DNA from 2 places in the Streptomyces luteireticuli genome. Region 2 is predicted to be linked to the other one. Evidence: riboswitches for the same ligand, from Rfam matches in the RefSeq annotation. Region 2 holds a riboswitch; the other holds the start of a gene.

Region 1 (7,229 bases), 6.1 Mb from region 2:
CGAGGACGACGACGCGGTCCGCCATCAGCACGGCCTCCTCGATGTTGTGGGTGACCAGCACCACGGCCCGGGTGGGGAACTGGCCCGACGCCCACAGCTCCATCAGCTCGCCGCGCAGGTTCTCGGCGGTGAGGACGTCGAGCGCGGAGAACGGTTCGTCCATCATCAGGACGTCCGGCTCGACCACCAACGCCCGTGCGAAGCCGACGCGTTGGCGCATGCCGCCGGAGAGCTCCTTGGGGTAGGCGGACTCGAAGCCGTCGAGGCCGATGAGGTCGATGGCCTGGAGGGCGGCCGTGGCGCGCTCGGAGGCGGGCACGCCCCGTGCCTCCAGGCCGAGTTCGACGTTCTGCTGGACGGTGAGCCAGGGCAGCAGCGCGAAGGTCTGGAAGACCATGGCCGTTCCGGGGTTGGCGCCGGAGAGGGGCTCGCCGCGGTAGGCGACGGTGCCCGAGGTGGCGGGGATCAGCCCGGCCAGACAGCGCAGCAGCGTGGACTTGCCGGAGCCGGAGCGGCCGAGCAGGGCGACGATCTCGCCGGCGCGCACCTCCAGGTCGATGCCGGCCAGGACGGGGAGTTCGCCGTCGGCCCCGGCGTAGGACTTGGTGACCGCCTCGGCGGTGAGCAGCACCTCGCCGTCGGGGTGCGGCGGCGTCACGGTGCGGATCATGGCAGGGCTCCTTCTCACAGGGAGTAGCGGGTCTCGGCCAGGCGGTAGAGGCGGCGCCAGACCAGCCGGTTGAGGCCGACCACGTACAGGGCCATCACCGCGATGCCGGCGATGAGGTGCGGGTAGTCGCCCCGGGAGGTGGCCCGCGCGATGTAGGCGCCCAGGCCGGTGGCGGTCAGCGTGGTGCCGCCGAAGGTGACGACCTCGGAGACGATCGAGGCGTTCCAGGCGCCGCCAGAGGCGGTGATGCCGCCGGTCACGTACGCCGGGAAGATCCCGGGGATGATGAGACGCTTCCAGCGCTGCCAGCCGCGCACCCCCAGGTCGTCCATGGCCTCGCGCAGGTCGGAGGGGACGGCCGCGGCGCCGGCGATGGTGTTGAAGAGGATGTACCACTGGGCGCCGAGCGCCATCAGCAGCACCCCGCCGATATTGATCGACAGCCCGGTCCGCAGGAAGAACCAGGTGGCCAGCGGGAAGAGGAAGTTGGCGGGGAAGCTCGCCAGGAGCTGGACGAACGGCTGGGCGATCCGGGCCAGTTTCGGCGAGAAGCCGATCCTCACCCCGATCGGCACCCACACCACCGTCGCCACCACCACCAGGACGACGACGCGGGCGAGGGTCGCCAGCCCGAGCAGCAGCGGCTCCCCGAACACCCCCAGGCCCGTACGGGCGTTGAGGTAGCCCAGCAGGTCGAGCACGCCCCAGACGACCAGCCCGCCGGCCACCACGGCGAAGACGAGGTCGCCGGTGCGGCGGCGCGTCCGGTTGACGGCCAGCGGCCGGTCGTCGGTGCCCAGCAGCCGCCCGGCCCGGCCCAGCGCCTCGCCGACGGGGCGCGCCAGCCGGCCGAGCAGCCGCGGCCAGGAGGAGCGGCGGACGAAGTCCAGCACCAGGGAGCGCTGGACGTCGGAGGCCTCGGACTGCTCGTTCTTGAACCGCTCGGCCCAGGCGGTCAGGGGCCGCCAGAAGACGAAGTTCACGCCGATGACCATGACGGTCATGGTGGCGACCGCCCAGCCGATCTTGCCCAGGTCGCCGTCGTGGATGGCGGTGCCGGCGAACGAACCGACGCCCGGCAGCGCGTACTTGTGCCCGGAGACGCTGATCGCCTCCGAGGCCACCAGGAAGAACCAGCCGCCGCCGAAGCTCATCATCCCGTTCCACACCAGCCCGATCGCCCCGGCCGGCAGCTCGATCCGCCAGAAGCGCATCCAGCGGGTGAAGCGGAACGAGCGCGAGACCTCGTCCAGTTCGCGCGGCAGGGTGATGAGCGAGTGGTAGAAGCCGAAGGTCATGTTCCACGCCTGGGAGGTGAAGATGGCGAAGACCGAGGCGCATTCGAGTCCCAGCAGGGAGCCGGGGAAGAGGGAGATGAACCCGGTCACGGCCACCGACAGGAAGCCCAGCACCGGGACGGACTGCAGGATGTCCAGGGCCGGGACCAGTACCCGCTCCAGCCGCCTGCTGCGGGCGGCCGCGTAGGCGTAGCAGAGGGTGAAGACGACGGAGGCGGCCAGCGCGGTGAACATCCGCAGCAGGCTGCGCGCCGCGTAGTACGGCAGCTCGGCGGGGTCGGTGTCCACCTTGACGACCTGCGCCGGGTCGAAGGAGACCGTGACGCCCTTGCCCACCCGCAGCAGCAGGTACAGCCCCACGAGCACCGCCGCGGCCACCACCGCGTCCACCCAGGAGGTGCGGGACAGCCGGCCGGTCAGCCGGGCGGGCAGGGAGGTCCGCCAGGCGGCGGAACGCGACGGGTAGGACACGGGGTGGCTCCTGTTGACGGCGGCGTGCCGTCGCCCCCCGAAGGGGGGTCAGGCGCTGCTGCCCGCGGGGCAGCCGGGGTGGTACGGGTCGGTGCTCACGGCAGTCTCGCTTCGTCGCGCTCCGCCCCCAGTCGAGCACACCCGGAGGGCATTGTCGCGGGCAGTGCTCCGCCGTTCCAGCGCACGCCGCGTACGCCCCGTTCCCCGGAGAGCCGGTCCACCAGGCGTTCCAGGGAGGGGGACGGGCCGTCCAGGGTGAAGTCCACCCGCAGGAGGACGGTGGCGCCGTTGTCGGCCGCGACGACGCGCAGGCCGTCCAGCCTGCCGTCGGCGGAGGCGAAGGCCAGCACGCACAGGGCGCGGACCTTGCCCTCGACGCGGCGGTCGCACAGGGCGTGGAGGGTGCCGGTCACCGGCGCGGGGCGCGGGGCCGGGCGGAGGCGGCGGGGCAGGAGCTTCATGGGACACCTCCCGGGGGTCGGATGTCGGAAAGGAGTTGGGGCGGCGGTCAGTGGGCGCGCGGCCGGGGGCGTGCCGGGGCGCCCGTCGTGTGCAGGACGGGGCTGTCGACGGCGCCGTCGGCGACGCGGCGCAGCGCCGTGCGGAGGGCGGTGCGGAGGGGAGCGCGGAGGCCCGTCGCGGTCGGGTACGGGGTCCGGGGGACGTGGAGGACGGACAGGACGGACATGCTTCGGTCACCTCCGTGGCACGGTGGGGTACGGGACAAGTCCCGCAGGGGGAAGGGGTGTTCCCGGGGCGGCGGCGGTGAGGGGAGGGCCGCCGCCCCGGGCGTTCCGGTGGCGCCTCAGTGGCCCAGGGCCAGCTGCGCGATGCGGACGATCACCAGGACCATGGCCGCGAGCAGGTAGGCGCGCAGGGCGGTGAGGCCGACCTTGCGGCCGGTGGAGATCAGCGGCCTGGGCAGCTCGTCCAGGGGCGGCATGCGCCAGGTGTCCCGGCCGGTGCGGTCCACCGGTCCGGAGAGCGCCCAGCCCTTGCGGCGGCGGCGCGTCTCGGCGTACCCGAGGGCGAGGATGCCCGCGACGCCGCAGACGCCCATGATGTCGAGGATCGCGCCCGAGGTGATGCCGGGGAACACCACGGCCGCGGTCAGGATCACCGACAGGGTGACGAGCACGGCGACGACCACCGAGGTGAAGACGTTCATCGCGCGGCCGTTGACCCAGGGGCCGAGCACGGCCTTGTCGTTGCAGAGCAGCAGCAGGAAGACCGAGGCGGAGGGCAGCAGGACGCCGGCGAGGGTCTGGACGCCCTCGGTGAGCAGGCCGAGCGGGGAGCCCGGAATGACCACGATGATCGCGGCGGCGAGGATCAGGCCGGCGAAGACCGCGTAGAAGCCCTTGGCGCCGCGTACGCCGCGGTGCAGCGAGTGCTTGAGGCCCATCACGTCGCCGATGGCGTAGGCCGTCGAGAGGGAGACGGCGGAGGCGCCGATGATCGAGGCGTCCAGCAGCGCGATGGCGAACAGCACGCCCGCGGTCTTCCCCGCGTACTTCTCCAGTCCGACGGCGACGTCACCGGCGTCGGTGAAGTTGCCGAACTCGGCGTGCCCGGCGAAGGCGGCGGCGCAGAAGCCCATCATGGCCGCCGCGCCGAGGACCACGATCACGATGCCCAGCCACAGATCGGCCTTCTCGTAGCGCATGAACCGGGGGGTGATGCGCTTGTCGATCACGTACGACTGCTGGAAGAACAGCTGCCAGGGGGCCACGGTGGTGCCGACGATCGCGATGATCAGCAGCATGACGTCGGAGAGCTGGGCGCCGTGCGGCATGCCGGGGACGACGAAGTCGTGCGCCATCCGCCCGGTGGACGGGTGGACGAGGAAGTAGACCGGGATCAGCAGCAGCGAGCCCGCGCAGAGCAGGACGGCGGTGCGCTCGAAGCGCCGGAAGGAGCCGGTGGACGCGGCGGCCACCACGATCACCGCGGCCAGCAGCACGCTGGGCACCTTCGGCAGTCCCAGGTAGCCCACGGCCAGGGTGATGCCGATGAACTCCGTCACGATCGTCAGCGCGTTGAGCAGGAAGAGGTCGATGACGGAGAACGCGCCCCAGAACTTCCCGAACCGCTCCAGGATCAGCCGGGCGTGCCCGACGCCGGTGACCGCACCGAGCCGCAGCACCATCTCCTGGTTCACATAGAGCACGGGCACCAGGAGCAGCAGCGTCCACAGCAGCGTGGTGCCGTAGTTCTGCCCGGCCTGGCTGTAGGTGCCGAAGGCGCCGGCGTCGTTGTCGCCGACCATGACGATGAGGCCGGGGCCGATGATCGCGAGGAGCGTCCTGAGCTTGGCGGACAGGCCGCGGCGCGGGGCCGTGTCGTCCATCCTGATGGTGCCGAGGGCGCCGCGGATGTCGCCGACGTGGGCGTCGTCGAGGACGGCGGTGCGGTGCGCCGTCACCGGCGGCGGCGTGGCGGTGGTGGTGAGGTCGGTCATGACAGCCTCCCGGTCCCCCGTCAAAAGGGGAGGTTCAGGGCACGCGGCAGCGATCCCCCCTGCGGGCGGGCAGCACGAGGACCCGGGGCGGTGGATACCGCACGGGTGGGTGCTGGGCGCGGGCGCGCAGGGAAGGTGGTTACCGCGTTCCGGAGGTCAACGAGGACGTGCGGATGCGGGGCCGGATGTGGCCCTGACTACTGTGACTGTGACTGCCATCCATGTCTCTCGCCTCCTCCCGGCCGGGGCGCGCGGGGGCGCCGTACGACACGGCAAGGAGCGGACCGGCCCATGACCGGTTCACCCCAACTCGTCAGAGCTTTGGCACTCCACGGCGTAGTCCCCGCAGGCGGGGCAGCCACTTGGGATCACCCCTTAGGCCGGGGAGACCTGTCCTGAACCTGGGCGTCTCTCGACGTCGTGGGGTCAGTGGCCTGTGTCCGTGAAGACGCCTCACCGAACGAGGTGCCTCATACATCGCTGTTTGCATCGCTGTTGTGAGCACTGCGAACGCTCAGCAGCATAGCGCCGTACTTGCGCGTTGACGCAACTACTTGACACAAGCTTGACCCCGAGGTCTACGGGCTGTGACGGAGCCCGCCCTTCCGGGCCCGGGCCGTTACCGTCGGTTGTCGTACTATGTCTGATGTCGCTGTTGCGTTTTCGGCTGTCTCGCGAGTTTCGATGTGCGGTGAACCAGGCCGGTGAGTGGCGCGGGCGGACCTCTCCGCCCGGCCCGGCAGGTGGCGTCACCAGTTTCCCGGCAGAACGGAAAGCACCTCGTGGACCTGAGCGCGGCCAATAACGCGGGCAACAAGAAGGGGCTCAGCCTCTTCGCCCTGATCATGATCGGGCTGGGGTCCATCTTCGGCTCCGGCTGGCTCTTCGGGGCCGGCCAGGCCGCACAGGTCGCCGGCCCCGCCGCGCTGGTGGCCTGGGTGATCGGCGCGATCTTCATCGGCATGATCGCCATGTCCTACGCCGAGGTCGGCGCCGCCTATCCGCTGCCCGGCGCCATGGCCCGCTTCGGCTCCATCTCGCACGGCCCGGTGCTCGGCTTCGTCACCGGCTGGGCCGTGTGGATCGCCACCGCCTCGCTGATCCCCATCGAGGCCATCGCCGGCACCCAGTACATGTCGTCCTGGAACTACGGCTGGGCCCGCGGCCTGGTCTCGAACGGCAGCCTGAGCGCCACCGGCATCGCCACCGCGCTCGTCCTGACCTTCGCCCTCTGGCTCGCCTGCTACTGGTCGGTCACCCTGCTGGCCCGGGCCAACAACCTGCTGACCCTGGTCAAGTTCGCCATCCCGGTCCTCGCCTGCGGCGCGCTCATCGCCTCCGGCTTCCACACCGGCAACTTCACCTCCCACGGCGGCTTCGCCCCCAACGGCTGGTCCGCGGTGCTCACCGCCGTCACCGCCTCCGGCGTCGTCTTCGCCTTCAACGGCTTCCAGGCCGTCGTCAACCTCGGCGGCACCGCCAAGAACCCCGGCCGCGCCATCCCGCTCGCCCTCGTCGGCGCGCTCTCCCTCGGCCTGGTCATCTACCTCGCGCTGCAGGTCGCCTTCCTCGGCGCCGTGCCCCCCGAGAAGCTCGCCGAGGCCGGCGGCTGGAGCGGCATCAACTTCGCCTCGCCCTTCGCCGACCTCGCCAAGCTGCTGATGCTCCACTGGGTCGTCACCATGCTCCAGTTCGGCGCCTTCATCTCGCCGAACGGCGCCAACATCGGCAACGTCGCCTCCTCCGCCTACCTCGCGCAGAACCTCGCCGAGACCGGCTTCTTCCCCAAGAAGATCGCCGAGGTGCACCCCCGCTACGGTGTCGCCCGCCCCGCGATGTGGCTCAACCTGGGCTTCTCCGTCCTCCTGCTGCTCACCATCGGGCACAGCTGGGAGGCCCTGGCCAGCGTCGTCTCCGCCGCGATGGTCGTCTCCTACCTCATGGGCCCGATCGCCGTCGGCGTCTTCCGGAAGACCAAGCCGCAGCTGCCCCGCCCGTTCAAGCTGCCCGCCGCGGCCGTGCTCTGCCCGGTGACCTTCGCCTTCGCCGCCTGCGCCCTGTACTGGTCGAAGTGGCCCAACACCGGCAAGGTCGCCCTCCTCACCCTGGTCTCCGTGCCGATCGCCGCCGTGGTGCTGCGCCGCAAGGGCGAGAAGAGCCTCGCCCGGCAGTTCGCCCCCGCCTGGTGGATGATCGCCTTCCTGCTCTGGCTGGCCCTGCTGTCCGCGCTCGGCAGCACGGAGTTCGGCGGCCACGGCGTCCTCCCGGGCGGCGTGGACATCGCCCTGGTCGCCCTGTCGTCCGTGGGCTTCTACTACTGGGCCGTACG
Region 2 (7,229 bases):
ACGGACGCCCTCGCCCTCTGGCGCGGGCCGGCCTTCGCCGGGTTCACCGGGATACCGGCCGTCCGGGCCACGGCCGAACGCCTGGAGGAGGACCGGCTCACCGCCGTCGAGGACCGCGCCGAGGCGCTCCTCGCGGCAGGCGGACACCGTGACCTCCTCGGAGAGCTGGCGGACCTCACCGCCCGCCACCCCCTCCGTGAACGGCTCCGCGCCACGCACATCCGGGCCCTGTACGGCGCCGGGCGCCAGGGCGAGGCGCTCGCCGCGTTCGAGGACCTGCGCACCGCACTGGCCGGGGAACTGGGACTGGACCCCGGTCCCGAGCTCGTCGCGCTCCACCGCGCCGTCCTGCGCCAGGACCCCGGCCTCGTGCCGTCGGCTCCCCCGCCCACCAACCTGCCCGCCCCGCTCGACGAGGTGATCGGCCGCGGCGACGACACCGAGGCCGTCCTGGCCCTGCTCCGCGAGCACCGTCTCGTCACGCTGACCGGCCCCGGCGGCGTGGGCAAGACGCGCCTGGCCCTGGAGGCGGCCGCCCGGCTGGCCGACGCGTACGCCGGGGGCGTCTGGCTCGTCGAACTGGCCGGGCTGCGGCCCCGGTCGGACGCCGCCGCCCTCGCCGAGGAGATAGCGGCCGCCCTGGGCGTGCGGGACGACGGCGCCTGGGGCCCGCGCTCCGCCGTCCCCGACCGGCTGGCCGAGGCGCTGCGCGGCCGGGAGTTGCTGCTCGTCCTCGACAACTGCGAGCACGTCGTGGCCCCGGCGGCCGAGACGGCCGGGCGGCTGCTGCGGGGCGTGCCGGGGCTGCGCATCCTGATGACCGGTCAGGAGCCGCTGGCCCTGCCGGGCGAACGGCTGTGGGAGGTACGGCCGTTGGACGGCGAGGCCGCCGTCCGGCTGTTCGCCGCACGGGCGGCCGCCACGGCCCCCGGGTTCGTCCTGGGCCCGGGCAACGCCCCGGCCGTCGCCGAACTCGTCCGCCGCCTGGACGGCATCCCGCTCGCCCTCGAACTGGCCGCGGGCCGGGTCCGGACGCTGGGTCTGCCCGGCCTGCTCGCCCGGCTCGACGACCGGCTGCGGCTGCTGTCGGGAGCGCGACGGGGCACTCCCGAGCGGCAGCGGACGCTGAAGGCGACGATCGACTGGAGCTGGGATCTGCTGACGGAGGATCAGCGCACGGTGCTGCGCCGCCTGTCGGTGCACGCCGACGGCTGGGACCTGGGGTGGGCCGAGGCCGTGGCGGGCTGGGGCGCCGTCGCGCCGGAGGACGTCTGGGAGGTGCTGGCCCGCCTGGTCGAGCGCTCGCTGGTGTCGGCCGGTGAGGCCCACGGCGAGCCGCGCTACCGGATGCTGGAGTCGGTCGCCGCGTACGGTGCGGACCGGCTGGCCGAGGCGGGCGAGTCGGACGCCGCGCGGGCCCGGCACGCGGCGTACGCCGTCCGGTTCGCGGTCCGCGCCGCCCGGGGACTGCGAGGGCCGGAGCAAGGGACGCTGCTGGCGCGGCTGGACACCGAGTCCGCGAATCTGCGGGAGGCCCTCGACGTACTGGTGGACGCGGGGCGGGGTGCCGAGGCACTGCGTCTGGCGGGCGCCCTCGCCCCGTACTGGGTACTGCGCGGCCGGCTCGGCCAGGCCCGCCGGTCGCTCATGTCCGCCCTGTCCGCGGCCGACGGCACCGAGGGCGCGCCGCGCGCCCGGGCCGAGGCCTGGCACACGGCTGTGACGATCATGGAGGGGGACGGCACGGACCGGGCGGGACGGATCGACCGGGCGCTGCGACGCTTCGACCCCCGGGACACCGCCGGCGTGGCCGAGGCCCAGTACGTCCTCGGCCACGCCCTGTCCCTGATCGGCGACATGCCGGGCGCCCGCGACCTGTCCGACGCGGCCCTCGCCGCCTTCCGTGCCCTGGGCGACCGCTGGGGCGAGGCGGCCGCCCTCGCCGACCGGGCGGTCCAGGCCCTGTCGTTCGGCGAGCTGGAGCGGGTGGCGCACGAGGGCGCGACGAGTGTGGCGATGTTCGCGGAGCTGGGCGACCGGTGGGGGCGGGCGCGGACCGCCGGGGTGCGCGCGGCCCATGCCGAGATCTTCGGCGACTACCCGTCCGCCGCCCGCCTCCTGCGTGAAGGGCTGGAAGCGGCCGAGGAGTTGGGCCTGTCCACCATGGCGTCCGATCTGACGGCGGGCCTGGGCCGGGTCGCCCTTCTGGAGGGCGACCCGGCCGCCGCCCGGCAACTCCACCGGCGTGCCCACGACTTGGCTGGCCTGCAGGGCTTCCGGGCCGGCCAGGTCAACGCGGACCTCGGCCTCGCCCTGACCGCCCGCCGCTCCGGCGACCTCGCCACGGCCGAGGCCCTCCTGCTCGACGTCCTCGCCTGGCACCGCCGTGTCGGCCTGGACAGCGCCAACGCCCTGGTCCTGGCCGAGCTGGGCTTCGTCGCCGAACTCCGCGGCGACGCGGCGGCCGCTCTCGCCCGCCAGGAGGAAGGCCTCGCCGTCGCCCGCACCACCGGCGACCCGCGCGCCGTGGCCCTGGCCCTGGAGGGCCTGGCGGGCGCCCTCGCCCTGCACGGGGACGCACGCCCGGCGGCACTGCTGCTGGGCGCGGCGGACGCGGCCCGGCGGGGCGCGGGGGCACCGCTGCCGACGGCGGAACGCGGTGACGTGGACCGGATCATGTCGGCGCTGCGGACGTCCCTCGGGAACGGCCCCTTCGAGGAACTCCTCGCGTCGGGAGGGACGTTGGGACCGCGGGACGCATACGCGGCGGCGCGGGCCGACGGCGCGGGAGCGCCCCTTCGAGCGGGGTGGTGAAGGCGGTCGGCCACGCCTGCGGCTAGTCGCTTTCCGGCGAGTCGGGCACCGGTGCGGAACAGCGGGTCCACCGTGCCGCCTTCGTCGGGTCGAGGAGGTACCCGGCCTGTCCCGCGCTCGTGATGACGGCGCCGTGGCGGGGGCCGAGTTTGTTCCTGAGCCGTGCGATGTGGACATCGACCGTGTGCTGCACGCCCGTTGCGGACTGCTGCCATACGAGCTCCATCAGGCGGTCGGGGGTGAAGGCACGCCGGGGATGGGCGAGGAAGTGGGCGAGCAGCTCGAGCTCCATGCAGGTCAGCTCGACCGGCCGGCCGAGGACGGAGACGGTGCGGTGTCCGACGTCGGCTACGAGGCCGTGCACGCGGTACACAGGGGCTCGCGGCAGATCCGTACCGCCGGAGTCGGCGCGCGGCTCCTCGGTCACATCGCACAGGACGTGCGCGACGGTGGTGGTGTGCGGGGCGGTGTCGATGAGCCGCTCGACGGTGTCCAGCAGCAGGACGGCCGGGAAGGTCATGCGGAACCTCCTTTCCGTTGCGGGGTGTTCGCGAAGTGTCGTCAGTGGGTCGGGCGCCAGACGGCCTCGAGGCGCCGGCGCCCGTCGGGGCCGGTGACCGTGCGCCAATGGGCGTGGAGGCATACGGCCCTCTCGTTCGCAGCAGGCTGGGGAACCGGTGACGTGCTGTCGAGGGGGCTGTCGGCGGTCCGGCGACGGGTCGGGGTGAAGCGGGTGTGGACTGTGGTGAGGACGGACATGCTCGGTCACCTCTGTTGGGCGGCGCGTCGGGGGGGGAGGGCAGGCGCGACCGCCGTCAGACGTCTGCGGTGGTCAGGGCCGCGGCTTCGGCGATGCGCTGCGCGGCGGGCAGCGGCAGGTCGACGAAGCGGGCGAGCCAGTCGGCGTCGCGTCCCTGCCGGGCGAGGATGTAGGCCAGGTGCACGTACGGGTCGTAGGCGACGTACGGGGCCTCGGGCCGGGGGCAGCCGCCGGGGTCGTCGAGCAGGTAGTCCCGCTCGGTGCCGTCGCGCAGGGTCAGTTGGAGGCGCGGGCAGTCGTGCCCGGCACGATACGACGGGTCGTGCGGCCGGGCGGCGGCGTGGAGGCACCGTCGGGTCGGTGCGGTGAGCTTGGTGAGGTGCGGGAGAAGGCGCATGGTGAGGGCCCTCCCTTCTGCGTGATCCGGGCTGGTGATCGTCGTGTCGGTCATGGCAGCCCTCTCGAACCCCTCACCGGGGGCGGTCCGGAGCGCACGCGGCAGCGATCCCCTTGTGAGCGCGCAGCCTCCAGCGCCCCGGGGCGGCATCGGGCCGCACGGATGCCAGGGCGGTCGGGCGCAGGAGCGCGGGGAAAGGCGGTTACCGCGTGCCGTGCAGGAGCGAGGGCAGACGGAGGCGGGGCCGATGACGGCCCGGGCTACTGTGACTGCGATCCATCTCTCTCGCCTCCTCCCGGCCGGGGCGCTCGCGGGCGCGGTACGGACTCGGTGGAGCGGACCGGCCCGCTGCGGCCGGTTCACCCCCACTCGTCAGAGCTTTGGCACTGCACGGCGTAATCCCCGTTCGGGGGCAGCCACTTGGGGTCACCCCTTAGGCCGGGGAGACCTGTCCTGAACCTGGGCGTCTCTCGACGTCGTGGGGTCAGTGGCCTGTGTCCGTACAGACGCCTCACCGAACGAGGTGCCTTTTCCAAACGCCTAGGAGTCTGCACCTTATTTGCGCATCGACGCAACTAGTTGACTCAATCTTGACGCCGCCGGGCGTCAGGAGCCGGCGGGGGCGTCGGCGAGGCCGAGTTGCAGGTGCTCGACGTGGTAGAGGGCCTGGTCGAGGAGTTCGGCGACGTGGTTGTCGTAGAGGGCGTAGACCACCGAGCGGCCCTTGCGGGTGCCGGTGACCAGGCCGAGGTTGCGCAGGAGGCGGAGCTGATGGGAGCAGGCGGACTGCTCCATGCCGACCTCGGCGGCCAACTCGGTCGCCGGGAGGGGGCCTTCGCGGAGGCGGGCGAGGATCAACAGCCGGGACGGGGTCGCCAGGGCCTGCAGGGTGGTGGCGACCTTCGCGGCAGCGGCCGCGTCCAGGCGCGTGCGCGGGGCGGCGTTGTTCGCGGGAGCTGCTCCATGACCCATGGGCCCATCGTACCGGCCGGAATGAATGGATGAATTGATGTTCATGTATTCCTGTACGGTGGGAGCCGGACCCGCTCCCTCCCCCGCACGCGACCCCGCACGCGAACGAAGGATCACCGCTGCGATGACCTCCGCCCCGCCCCTCCCCCACCCTCCGGCCGGAGGGACCTCCACGTCCCCGGCGGCCGACGCCGTCCGTGACGTGCCGGCACCCCGGCGCCGCACCCGGATCTTCGCCCTGCCCGAAGCGCGGTGGGCCGCCGCCGCCCTGGCGCTGTTCCTGGCCGCCCTGCCGCTGCACCTGCTCGGCGCCCCCGCGTGGGCGTGGGGCCCGTTGTACGCGGCGGCCTACGTCACCGGCGGCTGGGAGCCCGGCTGGGCCGGCTTGCAGGCCCTGCGCGGGAGAACGCTCGACGTGGACCTGCTGATGGTGGTCGCCGCCATCGGCGCCGCCGCGATCGGGCAGGTGCTGGACGGCGCGCTGCTGATCGTCATCTTCGCCACCTCCGGCGCGCTGGAGGCGATCGCCACCGCCCGCACCGCCGACTCCGTACGGGGTCTGCTCGACCTCGCCCCCGCCACGGCGACCCGCATCGCGGACGACGGCGGCGAGGAGACCGTGCCGGGAGCCGCCCTGAAGGCGGGCGACACGATCCTGGTCCGGCCCGGTGAACGCGTCGGCGCCGACGGGCGCGTGCTGGACGGGGCGAGCGAGGTGGACCAGGCCACCATCACCGGCGAGCCCCTGCCCGTGGCCAAGGAGGCCGGGGACGAGGTCTTCGCCGGCACGCTCAACGGCACCGGCGCCCTGCGGGTGAAGGTCGAGCGCGATCCGTCAGACTCGGTGATCGCCCGGATCGTGGCCATGGTCGAGGAGGCCTCCCGGACCAAGGCGCCCACCCAGTTGTTCGTCGAGAAGATCGAGCAGCGGTACTCGATCGGCATGGTCGCCGCCACGATCGCGCTGTTCGCCCTGCCGCTGCTCCTCGGCGCCGCCCTGCAGCCGACCCTGCTACGGGCGATGACCTTCATGATCGTCGCCTCCCCGTGCGCGGTCGTACTCGCGACGATGCCGCCGCTGCTGTCGGCCATCGCCAACGCCGGACGCCACGGCGTCCTGGTCAAGTCCGCCGTCGTCATGGAGCGGCTCGGGCAGGTCGACCGGGCGGCGCTGGACAAGACCGGCACCCTCACCGAGGGCACGCCCCGTGTGACCGACATCCGTCCCCTGCCCGCTTCCGGCATGGACGAGAACGCGCTGCTGACCCTCGCGGCGGCCGCCGAGCACCCCAGCGAGCACCCCCTCGCCCGCGCGATCGTGGACGGCGCCCGCACCCGGGGACTGGCCGTCCCGCCGGTGACCGGCTTCGCCTCCGCGCCCGGCACGGGCGTGACCGCGACCGTCGGCGGCAGGGCCGTCGCGGTGGGCAGCCCCGCACGCCTGCTCGGCGGACGGGACGACCACCCGGCCGCCGCCGCGGCGGAGCTGGAGCGGGAGGGACGTACCGCGGTGCTCGTCGGGGTCGACGGCACCCCGGTCGGGGTGCTCGGCATCGCCGACCGTCTGCGCACCGACGCCGCCGCCACCGTCACCGCGCTCTCCGCGCTGACGGGCAGCGCGCCGGTGCTGGTCACCGGCGACAACCCGCGCGCCGCCGCACGCCTCGCCGAAGAGGTCGGCATCGACGACGTCCGTGCCGGACTCCTGCCCCAGGACAAGGTCGCCGCCGTGCGGGAGATGGAACAGGCGGGCCGGAAGGTGCTGGTGGTCGGCGACGGCGTCAACGACGCCCCCGCCCTGGCCGCCGCCCACACCGGCATCGCCATGGGCCGCGCCGGTTCCGACCTCGCCCTGGAGACCGCCGACGCCGTTGTCGTCCGCGACGAACTGGCCGCCGTCCCCACCGTCGTCGGCCTCTCGCGCCGGGCTCGCCGGCTGGTGGTGCAGAACCTGGTCATCGCCGGAACCTTCATCACCGGCCTGGTGGTCTGGGACCTCGTCGGCACGCTGCCCCTGCCTCTCGGCGTCGCCGGACACGAGGGCTCCACCGTGATCGTCGGCCTCAACGGCCTGCGCCTGCTGGCGGATTCCGCCTGGCGCCGCGCCCGCGACAGGAACGGCCGGTGAGCGCGGCGCGTCGGAGGACGTCACCGCCCGGCTGCCCGCCCGCGGACCCCGGAGGCGTTGTCCGGAGAATCCCCCTTGTTGTCCCGGTCAGTCGGATGGGACCGCGCGTGCCGGGGAATGGCCGCTTCTCATCCACGGGGCACCGGTGCAGAGAGATT

What was found. Region 2 has a riboswitch for magnesium ahead of AB8735_RS03180 (hypothetical protein). Riboswitches for the same ligand answer to the same signal wherever they lie in the genome.
Region 1: linked by a shared signal. The riboswitch ahead of AB8735_RS30710 (NRAMP family divalent metal transporter) and the one ahead of AB8735_RS03180 (hypothetical protein) in region 2 are both predicted to bind magnesium.

What each region holds. Positions count from the first base shown of each region.
Region 1 covers NZ_CP167927.1:6,830,909-6,838,137, forward strand. The annotation lists gene AB8735_RS30690 (nitrate/sulfonate/bicarbonate ABC transporter ATP-binding protein) at 1-670, opposite strand, end outside; gene AB8735_RS30695 (ABC transporter permease) at 685-2,376, opposite strand; gene AB8735_RS30700 (hypothetical protein) at 2,535-2,900, opposite strand; gene AB8735_RS30705 (hypothetical protein) at 2,948-3,127, opposite strand; gene AB8735_RS30710 (NRAMP family divalent metal transporter) at 3,245-4,900, opposite strand; M-box (ykoK) riboswitch at 5,198-5,372, opposite strand; gene AB8735_RS30715 (APC family permease) at 5,683-7,229, shown strand, end outside.
Region 2 covers NZ_CP167927.1:724,082-731,310, forward strand. The annotation lists gene AB8735_RS03165 (BTAD domain-containing putative transcriptional regulator) at 1-2,814, shown strand, start outside; gene AB8735_RS03170 (winged helix-turn-helix domain-containing protein) at 2,837-3,334, opposite strand; gene AB8735_RS03175 (hypothetical protein) at 3,376-3,573, opposite strand; gene AB8735_RS03180 (hypothetical protein) at 3,630-4,025, opposite strand; M-box (ykoK) riboswitch at 4,328-4,501, opposite strand; gene AB8735_RS03185 (metalloregulator ArsR/SmtB family transcription factor) at 4,578-4,943, opposite strand; gene AB8735_RS03190 (heavy metal translocating P-type ATPase) at 5,068-7,071, shown strand.